Regions from separate parts of the Serratia sp. D1N4 genome, predicted to be linked through region 2. Evidence: predicted binding sites of a transcription regulator. Region 2 holds the regulator's gene; each other region holds the start of a gene.

Region 1 (3,128 bases), 2.5 Mb from region 2:
GAACTGAGTGCTGCGGGCTAACCCCATCTCGGAGTTGAAATGAAAACTGCCCTGCTGTTGATTGATTTGCAAACCGATTTTTGCCCCGGCGGCGCACTGGCCGTTGCCGAAGGCGATCAAACCATCGCCATTGCCAATCAGGCCATCGAAGCCTGTTTAGCTCGGCATGAACTAGTGATTGCCAGCCAGGATTGGCACCCGGCCAATCATCGCAGCTTTGCGGTAAATTCTCATGCCACCGTCGGCACGCTTGGCGAGCTAGAAGGATTGCCGCAAGTCTGGTGGCCGGTACACTGCGTTCAAGGCACCCAAGGAGCCGCATTTCATCCGCAACTCCGGCAGCAAGCGCTGACTGCCGTGTTTCGTAAAGGTGAAAACCCGGACATCGACAGCTACAGCGCGTTTTTTGATAACGGCCACCGCACGCAAACAGCTCTCGATAGCTGGCTGAAATCTCAGGGGATCACCCATCTTGCCGTGATGGGCTTGGCGACGGACTATTGTGTGAAATTCAGCGTGCTGGATGCCTTGTATCTGGGCTACCAAACCATGGTGATCACGGAAGGATGCCGCGGCGTCAATTTGCAACCGGAAGATAGCAAACAGGCACTGCTAGAAATGCAGCAGGCTGGCGCACAATTAGTGACACTGTCACAGTTTATTCAGCGCTGATTGAGCGGGCGATATTCTGGGAATTACGGTGCCGACAATAATCACCATCTGGCCCAGACGTTAACTGAAATTTCATTACGCTAAAAAGTAAAGCAGCCAGGGCGATGCCAGCATCGCCCTACTTGAGAAGTTATTGCGGTTTCAGTTTGATCAGGGGCTCGGCAGCGAACTGCTGTTTCAGTTCCTGTTTGCTTTTCATCACAATCTGCCCATCGGTACCAATGCTCATATGTTGCGGATCGGCATTGTGCATCGACTGCCATAACATTACTGCTTGCAGGCTATTCTCTTTCTGTTCCGGCGTTAGGGCGACGCCGTCTGGCCATTTACCCAACTCCACCGCCTGCATCAACCGCTGGTAAATTTCTGGCGTCATGGCCGAAATCAGATCTTTCACTTCCATCAATGCGTTTCCTCACTCAAAGATGAATAATTAGCTGAATCGATTTTGTTGATCAATTTACTACTTAACCCGCCGTTTTCTCACCATTCTCACCATCGGTGAAACTCAAGGACGCTGAGTTAACGCAGTAACGTTCACCCGTTGGCTGCGGGCCGTCGGGGAATACATGCCCCAGATGTGCATCACAATGACCGCAGCGGATCTCGACCCGATGCATATTATGCGAGTTATCATCAAGATAAAGAATCGCATCATCAGAAACCGGTTGGTAGAAGCTGGGCCATCCGCAGCCAGAATCATATTTGCTATCGGAGTAGAACAGCGGTGCATTACAGCACAGGCAATGGTATACCCCTTCACGCTGGTTGTGCAGCAACTTGCCGGAATACGGTGCTTCTGTGCCACGCTCCTGTGTCACATAGCGTTGGATTTCATTCAGTTCCGTGGCTGGTTGGTTAGGGGTTGTCTCTTTAGCCATTTGTGCGATTCCCGGAATGTGGATAATATCAACGAAAACAATGAGTAATAATAACAAAAAATTAACACCGCTGCAGGCCTTTTTGGCCTAAACTGTACGGCATAAAGGTTACGCCGCAGCCATATGTGATCAAGATCACATATCTTGCACGTACGGACTTTATACTTAGCAGTTTGCCCCCATATCCTTGTGAGGACAAACGTGAATGGAATGTGCAATAAGCGTGCAAAACCGGCTCTGTGGTTTGATTTGCCGCAAGAATTGACACGATTCCGCTTGACGCTTGGTAAGGTTTTTGTAATTTTACAACCAACCTTTTATTCACTAACAAATAGCTGGTGGAATATATGACTATCAAAGTAGGTATCAACGGTTTTGGCCGTATCGGTCGCATTGTTTTCCGTGCTGCTCAGGAACGTTCTGACATCGAAATCGTTGCAATCAACGATCTGTTAGACGCAGAGTACATGGCTTACATGCTGAAGTACGACTCTACCCATGGCCGTTTCAACGGTACTGTAGAAGTTAAAGACGGCCACTTGGTTGTTAACGGTAAAACCATCCGTTGTACCTCAGAAAGAGATCCGGCTAACCTGAAGTGGAACGAAGTCAACGTTGACGTCGTTGCTGAAGCGACTGGTCTGTTCCTGACTGACGAAACTGCACGTAAACACATTACTGCAGGCGCTAAGAAAGTGGTTCTGACTGGCCCATCCAAAGATGACACCCCGATGTTCGTTATGGGCGTCAACCATAAATCTTACGCTGGCCAAGAGATCGTTTCTAACGCTTCTTGCACCACCAACTGCCTGGCACCACTGGCTAAAGTGATCAACGACAAGTTCGGTATCGTTGAAGCACTGATGACCACTGTTCATGCTACTACCGCAACTCAGAAAACCGTTGATGGCCCGTCTCATAAAGACTGGCGCGGCGGCCGCGGCGCAGCCCAGAACATCATCCCTTCTTCTACCGGTGCGGCTAAAGCTGTAGGTAAAGTCATCCCAGAACTGAACGGCAAACTGACCGGTATGGCGTTCCGCGTTCCTACTCCGAACGTGTCTGTGGTTGACCTGACTGCTCGTCTGGCAAAACCAGCTTCTTACAAAGAAATCTGTGCTGCTATCAAAGCCGCTTCTGAAGGCGAGCTGAAAGGCGTGCTGGGCTATACCGAAGACGAAGTGGTTTCTACCGATTTCAACGGCGAGAAACTGACTTCCGTATTCGATGCGAAAGCCGGTATCGCGTTGAGCGACACCTTTGTGAAACTGGTTTCTTGGTACGACAACGAAACGGGTTACTCTAACAAAGTGCTGGACCTGATCTCTCACATCTCCAAATAATATGGCATGATGTGCAGTTGATGACGAGGGCGACATTATTGTCGCCCTTTTTACTGGTTTTTTGCGGCGAAAAGAAGGCAATTTACGTGTACGAAAAAATCTTCACCCTACCCGTTACCGAACAAATCACCCCCTTTATCAGCCAGCGACAGTTGGATGAATTGCCGGTCGTGGTAGTTACCCACCCCAAAGTCCATGCCGCCATTACTTTACAGGGTGCACATTTGCTGGC
Region 2 (3,128 bases):
TACTGAAACGCGCTGAACGTCGGTGATAGAGAATATCGTTGGCCACGAGGCGCAAACGCCCGGCAATCACCTGGGCGTTGCGGCGGATAATCGCTTCGGCCTGGCTCTGCTCCACCAGTTTTTGCACTTCTTCTGGCTGATGCAGGCTGACGGTAATGTGTTCCTGCAGATCGAGTGCCACCTGGAAAGTGCGTTGCAGGCGTTTTTGCTCTTGGTTATTGGCATGGGGCAGGAAGTTTAACTGCTGATATAACAGGCTGATCAGATCCATGACTTTCTGCTGGCGTTGCAGCAGCGGCGGTAGTGCGGTTTCTGGATCGATGTGCTGGGTCAGCAGCGAATATTTGGCTTCGAAATAGTCTGCCAACTGGATATAGAGCTGGCTCAGGGATTCGCGCATCGGTTGCTCTTTCCACAGTTTGAACCAGAACCAGGTGAACAGCCCGTACCAGGCGGTGCCGACCAGATACAGCAGCGGTGCATACCAGATCGGCACGTGTCCGGCCATGCTGAGAGAAAAGATGGCAGCGACCAGCGCGGCGGGCAGCAGACGTGCGTGCAGCGGGCTGATTTCACCGCTGACGCCCAGCAACAGCGCCATCGCCAGCATCAGTAAGGGTAACGGGATATGCCACAGCAGCGCCTGTTGCAGCAGCAAACTGCTGAGAGCAAACAGGGAACCGCCAACGGCCAGACGTTTGAAAAAGCGTTTGTGCGGCGTGTCCAACCCGGCGATGTTACAGCAGGCAGGCACCAGAGAGAACAGCAGGCCGAGTTGCAGGTTGCCCATCAGCAGGAAGAAAACCACCGGCAGGCACAGCACCAGCGTTTGCCGCAGTGCATAGTTGACTTCCGGGTGGTAGATCAGGCGCCGCCACATGATGAATGGGGGAAGTTAAAAAAAACGGCGTATCGCTACGCCGTTTCTTCAATAATTAACGCGTGCCGTAAACGACAATAGTTTTGCCGTGGGCAGAAATCAGGTTTTGATCTTCGAGCATTTTCAGAATACGACCGACGGTTTCACGTGAGCAACCGACGATTTGACCAATTTCCTGGCGGGTAATCTTGATTTGCATGCCATCCGGGTGAGTCATGGCGTCGGGCTGTTTTGCCAGGTTCAGCAGGGTTTGTGCAATGCGGCCGGTAACGTCAAGGAAGGCGAGGTTACCCACTTTCTCTGAGGTGATTTGCAGGCGGTTTGCCATCTGCGCAGACAGGCGCATCAGGATATCCGGGTTAACCTGAATCAACTGGCGGAATTTCTTATAAGAAATTTCAGCCACTTCACAGGCTGTTTTCGCTCTAACCCAGGCACTGCGCTCCTGGCCTTCTTCAAATAATCCAAGCTCGCCGATGAAATCCCCCTGGTTAAGGTAGGACAGAATCATCTCTTTGCCTTCTTCATCCTTGATCAGCACCGCCACGGAGCCTTTCACGATGTAGTAGAGCGTTTCGGCCTTTTCACCTTGGTGAATCAGCGTACTCTTTGATGGATATTTGTGGATATGGCAATGAGACAGGAACCATTCGAGAGTCGGGTCTGTTTGCGGTTTGCCGAGAACCATTCGCTGTTATCCTCTGTTGTTATCGCTGCCTTGTATCACAGGGGTCAGAGTTCCCTGTAAAACGTGCTTATAGCCCGGTGTTTTATAGAGTGGCTATCAACAGGTTTTGAGGCATGTTATAGAAATACGCTTGTACCCTAGCATATTAACTTGCGCCAAGTGCTGCAAGCTACATTCTGTTAACATACCAATATAGGGTCCTTTCCTCGGACATTTCCCTGAAATCGGTGACCTGGAAAGAGTTCTTGCGGCTCTGTTTGTAGCACAGAGTGAGGCGGGTGTCTTGTGTTGTCTCGCTTCAGTATGATTAGCATCAGGTTCCGTTGCCAGTTTCTATGCGAAAGCGTACCCTGATTTTGAGAAATTAACTGGAGTGTACAAAATGCAGGCAAGAGTTAAGTGGGTAGAAGGACTGACATTCTTGGGCGAGTCTGCGTCCGGCCATCAGGTATTAATGGACGGTAACGCGGGCGATAAAGCACCAAGTCCGATGGAAATGGTGTTGATGTCGGTTGGCGGTTGTAGCGCCATTGATGTGATGTCGATTCTGCTGAAGGGCCGTAACGATGTCCGTGACTGCGAGGTAAAGCTGACCTCGGAGCGCCGTGAAGAAGCACCGCGTCTGTTTACCCATATCAACCTGCATTTTATCGTCACCGGCAAAGGGCTGACCGACAAGATTGTTGAGCGTGCGGTTAACCTGTCTGCCGAAAAGTATTGCTCGGTCTCGCTGATGCTGAGCAAAGCCGCCAGCGTCACCCACAGCTTTGAAATCTGTGAAGTTGCCTGAGTTACCAGCGGTAGCGGTGGCAGTGGTTACTCAATAAATGCAGAAAACGCCGCGCCGTAATGGTTAGCGGCGATTTTTGTGAGTGCAGCACGCAGTACTGCGCCTGCGGCAGGCTGTCGATCGGCAACGTCACCAGTTTTTGCTGCAAATGGAAAGGCGTGTTCATCGCCCGCGCAACAATGGTCAAATAATCCGCCTCCAACACCATATTCAATCCACATACCGCCGAATCTGAACGAATGGGCTTATTGGTTAATTGCTGATAAAAGCTACCGAGCACCGTTTGCAGTTGCTGGTAATAACCCATGTCGGTTTCTGGCAGCAGCCATTTGGCTCCGTGCAGTTGATCCAGTGATGTTGCCTGTGCCAGAGGGTGTCCTCGGCGCGCAATAATGCAAAACGGGGCTTTGAACAGCGGGGTACAGGTCAAATCTTGCAATGGCATGTCCGGGATCACCGTGCCGATGGCCAAATCCAATTGGCCTGTGTGCAACGCTGGCAACAGCGTGGAGATCTGTGCCTCACGGATCAGCAGATTAGCCTGTGGGGCGGAGGCCTTGAAGAGATCGACCAGTTCCGGGAGTACCGTCACGGCCAGTAGTGAGGAACAACCGATCGCCACGCTACCCTGCGAATGCTGGTTCAGCTGTTGGATCTCCTCGGTGGCGCGCTGTAATTCCTCAATCACTAATCGCATTCGCACAGCAAAAGTATGACCGGCTTCGGTCAGCGTCATCCCCTTGCTGCTGCGTACGATCAACTGGGTTTTT
Region 3 (3,128 bases), 2.2 Mb from region 2:
CCTGACAGGGAAAAGTCTAGGGGATGCGAACTTACAGGGGCTTGAGGTAGCTCAATATTTTTGCGGTAAACATTAAGAAATTCTGATAGGAGGAATTTACATTAGCCCTGTAACAGTTTCACCAGCAGCGAACCGTTGTATAGCGCATCTTTCACCAGCGCAGCACCCGGCATGGTGCCTTTATTGAAAAACTGTGTGGATTCAACCTGCACATGCTCACTGTATGCTGGCAAAGATTGCTGTCGGATACAGGAAGCAATCGCCGGATGAAGGATCTCAGCGGCTCGATTTAGCGGCGAACCCACCAGGATTTTTTCTGGATTAAACAGATTGACCATGATCGCCACAATGCGCCCGACGCTATGCCCAACGCCGAGAATGATATCTTTGGCTAATTGATCCCCAGCCAGAGCCGCATCGCACAGGGATTCGACGGTCAGGGGCGCGCCATGCAGCAATGACGTCATTGAGCCCCCCAAGCGCTGTTGGGCGATTTCCAGCATGTTTTCAATACTGGCTACCGTTTCCAGGCAACCGTGATTACCGCAGTAGCAGCGTTTACCGTAAGGATCGACCTGGGTATGGCCAATTTCCACTACGCTGCGGCTACCGGCATGCAGCACACGGCCATTGGTGATCACCCCAGCACCGACGTTATGATCAATTACCACCTGAATCACATTCATGCTACCGCGCGAAGCACCGTACAGCGCCTCGGCCATGGTCCAGGCACAGATATCGTGTTGCAGGTAGACCGGCAGCCCAGTGAGCGTTGCTAACGCCGGGCCGAGCGCCATTTCTTGCACATCGTAGAACGGCATGCGGTGAACAACGCCAGACGCGGTATCGATCATGCCGGGCAAGGTGATGGCGATCGCCGTTAAACGTTCCAGTTTGCTTTGATGGCGAATGAAAAAGCGGTCTATTTCACCCACAATGCGTTGCAGTAAGGGGTCGGGGTGTTCAGCATCGAGCGGCAGCAGTTCTTCTACCACCATTTTGCTGCTGAGATCGCGCAGCGCCAGCGTAATGGTTCCACGGCTGATACGAGCAGAAAGGTAATGCCAGGCTTCGGTGTCCAACACCAACCCGACCGCAGGGCGGCCACGGCTGCCGATTTCCTGATATTCGGTTTCTTTAACCAAATGCGCTTCAAGCAGCTCACGCACAATCTTGGTGATACTGGCAGGCGCAAGCTGGGCGCGTTTGGATAATTCGATGCGCGAAATAGGCCCCAGCCGATCAATCAGCCGGTAAACTGCCCCTGCATTAGTTTGCTTGATTTGATCAATATGCCCAGGCTGCCCATCCGCAATCACAAACCTGCTCCTACTATTTTTCGCGCTTCTAAATAAAGACTAAGGGCTATGGTGGGGCTTTTGGAATACAGCGTCAACTATTTGATTCGTTATGTGATTAACAGCACAAATTCACCGACATTTAGCCTGGAAGCGCGTCTTATTTGTACAGATTCAGCATTAGCTCCATCAAGGTTTGGGCCGCAACCGTGACTGGGCGGTTACGATGATGTACCAGCCAGACTTCGGTCATCGCCTCCGGTTCAGCCAGCGGCAGATAGGTGACGCCATCAATTTTAACCCGGCCAAATGACGTCGGCAGGATAGAAATCCCTAACCCAGCGGCTACCAGACCGATAATCGTCATTGCCTCGCCCACTTCCTGAGTAATGTAAGGAGCAACTCCGGCATTGGCCAACAGCGCCAGAATTTCGTCGTACAGCGCCGTACCGACCTCACGGGAAAAGAAGACAAACGGTTCCTGCGCCAGATCGGTGAAACGCAACTTGCCAGGCGCCACATGAGTGAGCGGATGACCATTCGGCACCACCGCCAACAACGGTTCGCGCAGCAGCAACTGATGCTGAAGCGCATCCGGCAAACGGGTGTTGCGCATCACCCCCAGATCCAACGCACCGTTCAACAAAGGCTCAAGCTGCTGTTTAGTATTGATCTCACGCATTTTGATATGCACATTCGGCGACAACTGACGGAACGCCCGCAGGCTGCGTGACACCACGCTGATAAACGGCGCTGAAGAGGTAAAGCCGATCGTCAACTCGCCGATCTCACCGCGCTCAAGCCGAGCTGCCCTTTCCGCCGCACGATTAACCTGATCGAGTACCTGATAGGCCTCCTTGAGAAACATCTCTCCGGCCTGAGTCAGCCCGACGTTGCGGTTATTACGCGCCAACAAGCGTGCGCCGACCATCTCTTCCAGCGCCTGGATCTGCTGGCTCAGCGGTGGCTGGGACATGCGCAGCCGCTCCGCCGCGCGGCCAAAGTGCAATTCCTCTGCAACGGCGACAAAATAGCGCAGGTGTCTGAGTTCGATATTCATATTTTTAAAGTCTCAATTACAATGATTAATATATTAGACAAAAAACTGCCCTCTCCCTATCATTTTGTGAATCAAGACGTGTTTTTGTTCTTCCGAACCCGGTAAGGAAATGCTGTGACAACCCCTGTGCGTTCTGCGGCCACCACATCGCAAGCGCTGCCCCCCGATGAAGTGCCCAAAGCCAGGCGCTCAACGCTGAATAAACACCCCTTTATTGAACGTGGCACCTCGCAATTTACGCGCGTCACCTTGGCACTGTTTTCTGCCGGATTGGCCACTTTTGCCTTGTTGTACTGTGTGCAACCGATCTTGCCGGTACTTTCGCAGGACTTTGGCATCTCCCCCGCCGAAAGCAGCCTTTCGCTTTCCTTTTCGACCGGACTATTGGCTATCGGCCTGATGTTCACCGGCCCACTGTCCGATGCCGTTGGCCGCAAACCGGTGATGGTAGTGGCCTTGTTACTGGCGGCGATCTGTACGCTAATTTGCGCGTTCATGACCAGTTGGCACAGTATTCTAATCATGCGCGCCCTGATTGGCCTTTCACTGAGTGGCGTAGCCGCAGTTGGCATGACCTATCTGAGTGAGGAGATTCACCCCAGCTTTGTCGCCTTTTCAATGGGGCTGTACATCAGTGGTAACTCCATTGGCGGGATGAGCGGGCGTTTAGTGACCGGGGTGCTGACCGATTTCTTCTCATGGCGAATTGCGTTGGCGGTCATTGGGCTGTTCGCGCTGGCCGCAGCTTTCATGTTCTGGCGCATTCTGCC
Region 4 (3,128 bases), 2.5 Mb from region 2:
CGTCGGGCCACAGCACGCGTATCTGAACAGCATCGGCCGCGCAGAATATGTGTCGATTACCGATGATGAGGCGCTGGAAGCCTTCAAAGAGCTGTCGCGCCACGAAGGCATTATCCCGGCGTTGGAGTCTTCCCACGCCTTGGCCTATGCGCTGAAAATGATTCGTGAAACGCCAGAGAAAGAACAAATTCTGGTGGTTAACCTGTCCGGCCGCGGCGACAAAGACATATTTACCGTTCACGATATTCTGAAAGCTCGGGGAGAAATCTGATGGAACGTTACCAGCAGCTGTTTAAACGCCTGGAAGGCAACAGAGAAGGCGCGTTCGTGCCATTTGTCACCCTGGGCGATCCTAACCCAACGTTGTCGCTGCAAATCATCGATACTCTGGTGGAAAACGGTGCCGATGCGTTGGAACTGGGGATCCCGTTCTCCGATCCATTGGCGGATGGCCCTACCATCCAAGGTGCTGCCCTGCGCGCTTTCGCCTCTGGCGTAACGCCAACCCACTGTTTCGAAATGTTGGCGGCAATCCGCCAGAAACACCCGACCATTCCCATCGGCCTGCTGATGTATGCCAATCTGGTGTTTCACAAAGGCATCGACGTCTTTTATCAGCGTTGCGCAGAGGTTGGCGTGGACTCAGTGCTGATCGCCGACGTACCGTTCGAAGAGTCGGCACCGTTCCGCGCGGCGGCAACGCGCCACGGCATCGCGCCGATCTTTATCTGCCCGCCGAATGCCGACGACGATCTGCTGCGTGAGATCTCTTCTCATGGCCGCGGTTATACCTATCTGCTGTCACGCGCTGGGGTCACCGGCACGGAAAGCCGGGCGCAATTACCGCTGCATCATCTGGTGAACAAACTACGGGAATACCATGCGGCACCGCCGTTGCAGGGCTTTGGTATTTCTGAACCTTCGCAGGTAAAAGATGCGCTGCAATCTGGCGCTGCCGGGGCGATCTCCGGTTCGGCGATTGTCAAAATCATCGAACAAAACCAGACACAACCCGCAGAGATGCTGGCCAAGTTGGGTAAATTTGTTCGTGAAATGAAAGCGGCTACCCTCGCCTGATCCCCTCATTCACCGGGTGCAACAGTTGTGCCCGGTAACAGGTGCGTTCAGAGTAGGTTTGTAAAAACGATAGGCGAATCAAATACTACAAGGGGAGGCACCAGGCGGTGCCTCCTCTGCAAAACTACATCAGAAACGGTAACCCGCCCCGAACATAAATACGATCGGATCCAGACGCGTATCAATATTTTGATGTTGATCACCAGCGTCAAAGCGGACTTGAGTTTCGATATTCATCCACCACACCGACATGTTCAACATCCAGTTCTTATCCAGGTTGTAATCCAGACCAGCCTGGCCCGCTACGCCCCAAGAGTTTTTCAGATCCAGATTGCTCAACCCAGCACTCTTACCATAGTCATTGAATTTTTCATCAAAGAACATGGTGTAGTTAAGGCCAAGACCCAGATAAGGGCGCAGTTTGTCCTGCTTGTCACCAAAATAGTACTGTGCCATCAGCGTCGGTGGCAGATGTTTAATGGTAGCGATATCGCCGTTTACAGCGCTGCCTTTCAGGGACACTTTGTGGCTGAACGGCGTTGCTGCCAACAGTTCAACACCAATATTGTCCGTGACCATATAACCGAAGGTCAGGCCCAACTGAGTATTATTGTTGGCACCAAACGATCCCTGACCAAGAACATTATCCGAGCCCGCGTTTGGACGCACGGTTGCGGTGCCCGCACGGAACAAGAAATCACCTGCCTGATGCGCACTTGCCAACATGGGCGCCATCATAGCCGCCAATACCACCAGAGTTGTCTTTTTCATTATCCATTCCATTTGTGTGGTTTACAGTCTCGACGAATATACCTATTAACGGGTATTTATGATCCAATCGAGATCACATCTTATGTGTAAAAATTTAAATTCATACCAAAAACAAGGATATCTAAGCCACTAATAAATCAAGAATTGATCTAAATCAAAAAAGGCCGCTTGTTGCAAAAATGATACGCACTTAAATTTCAGTTGCTAAAGAAATGGTTGCTGAGTAGTTTCGTCATTCATGTTGGTTTTGGTTCGTGCCCGCAAGGAATCAGTGAGCAATCAAGATGAGCGAAATTCAAAATCCCTGTGTCAGCTGCGGCGCATGCTGCGGCTATTTTCGAGTGTCATTCTATTGGGCCGAAGCGGAAGACGGCGGCGGCACCGTTCCTCTATTGGTTACCGAGCCATTACCCCCTTTCCTGCGCTGTATGCAGGGCACCAATAGCCGATCCCCACGCTGTAAAGCGCTGCAAGGTGAAATCGGTCAGGCTGTCTTCTGTTCGATCTACCTTAACCGACCAAGCCCGTGCAGGGAGTTCGAGCAGTCTGGGAACAATGGCTTGCATAATGAGGCCTGCGATCGCGCCCGTGCAGGTTATAACCTGCCGCCGCTGCTATTACTGGTACCGAATAGGCTAATCGCCGAAGAAATAGGCGCTGTGCAACTCACGGGGTGCCACAGCGGCACGGAACAAGGTACAATTACCCACTGATTTATCTCTGTTCTCGACGCCAAGGAGTCTGCATGCCTATCACGGCCAACACGTTGTACCGTGACAGTTTTAACTTTTTCCGTAATCAATTGGCCAGCATCCTCTTGCTGGCTCTGTTGACCGGGCTCATTTCGGTGCTGCTCAATCAGGCTTTCAGCCCTGATGTTGAGCAGTTGAAACTTTTGAGTGCGACGGAAAGTGATTTTACCTCGACCGCCGGTATGGGAATTCAGGAAATCATTCAGCAAATGACACCAGAGCAACAAATGGTGTTGTTAAAAGTCTCTGCTGCCGCGACGTTTTCTGCCTTGGTAGGTAACGTATTGCTGGTGGGTGGGATGTTGACACTGATCCGCTTGATTTCTCAAGGTGCGCGCACCAGTGCACTGCGCGCTATCGGCATCTCTGCGCCGCAACTGCCGCGTTTGCTGTTGCTGCTGTTTGTCTGCACCCTGCTGATCCAGCTCGGTTTAACGCTGTTCATCGTGCCCGGCGTAATCTTGGCGATATCATTCTCGCTGGCACCGGTGATTTCGCTTGCTGACAACAAAGGCGTACTTGCCTCAA

The links. Region 2 encodes CRP, which controls carbon source genes, mostly activating them, when cyclic AMP is high. Its sites were predicted from a motif close to ATGTGANNNNNNTCACAT; they were not measured.
Region 1: the regulator CRP is predicted to act here: its motif matches at 1,677-1,694, upstream of msrB (peptide-methionine (R)-S-oxide reductase MsrB).
Region 3: the regulator CRP is predicted to act here: its motif matches at 1,411-1,428, upstream of mlc (sugar metabolism global transcriptional regulator Mlc).
Region 4: the regulator CRP is predicted to act here: its motif matches at 1,991-2,008, upstream of ompW (outer membrane protein OmpW).

What each region holds. Positions count from the first base shown of each region.
Region 1 is NZ_CM137274.1:2,478,033-2,481,160, reverse strand. Features, by position in the region: gene ansA (asparaginase) at 1-21, shown strand, start outside; gene pncA (bifunctional nicotinamidase/pyrazinamidase) at 40-672, shown strand; gene ACX1CU_RS10785 (YeaC family protein) at 803-1,075, opposite strand; gene msrB (peptide-methionine (R)-S-oxide reductase MsrB) at 1,140-1,553, opposite strand; gene gapA (glyceraldehyde-3-phosphate dehydrogenase) at 1,901-2,896, shown strand; gene ACX1CU_RS10770 (D-hexose-6-phosphate mutarotase) at 2,983-3,128, shown strand, end outside.
Region 2 is NZ_CM137274.1:4,971,408-4,974,535, reverse strand. Features, by position in the region: gene ACX1CU_RS22415 (YccS/YhfK family putative transporter) at 1-880, opposite strand, end outside; gene crp (cAMP-activated global transcriptional regulator CRP) at 936-1,568, opposite strand; gene ACX1CU_RS22405 (OsmC family protein) at 1,951-2,358, shown strand; gene ACX1CU_RS22400 (LysR substrate-binding domain-containing protein) at 2,360-3,128, opposite strand, start outside.
Region 3 is NZ_CM137274.1:2,732,317-2,735,444, forward strand. Features, by position in the region: gene mlc (sugar metabolism global transcriptional regulator Mlc) at 102-1,319, opposite strand; gene ACX1CU_RS11935 (LysR family transcriptional regulator) at 1,459-2,358, opposite strand; gene ACX1CU_RS11940 (MFS transporter) at 2,473-3,128, shown strand, end outside.
Region 4 is NZ_CM137274.1:2,520,962-2,524,089, reverse strand. Features, by position in the region: gene trpB (tryptophan synthase subunit beta) at 1-271, shown strand, start outside; gene trpA (tryptophan synthase subunit alpha) at 271-1,077, shown strand; gene ompW (outer membrane protein OmpW) at 1,207-1,848, opposite strand; gene ACX1CU_RS10990 (YkgJ family cysteine cluster protein) at 2,133-2,561, shown strand; gene ACX1CU_RS10985 (YciC family protein) at 2,594-3,128, shown strand, end outside.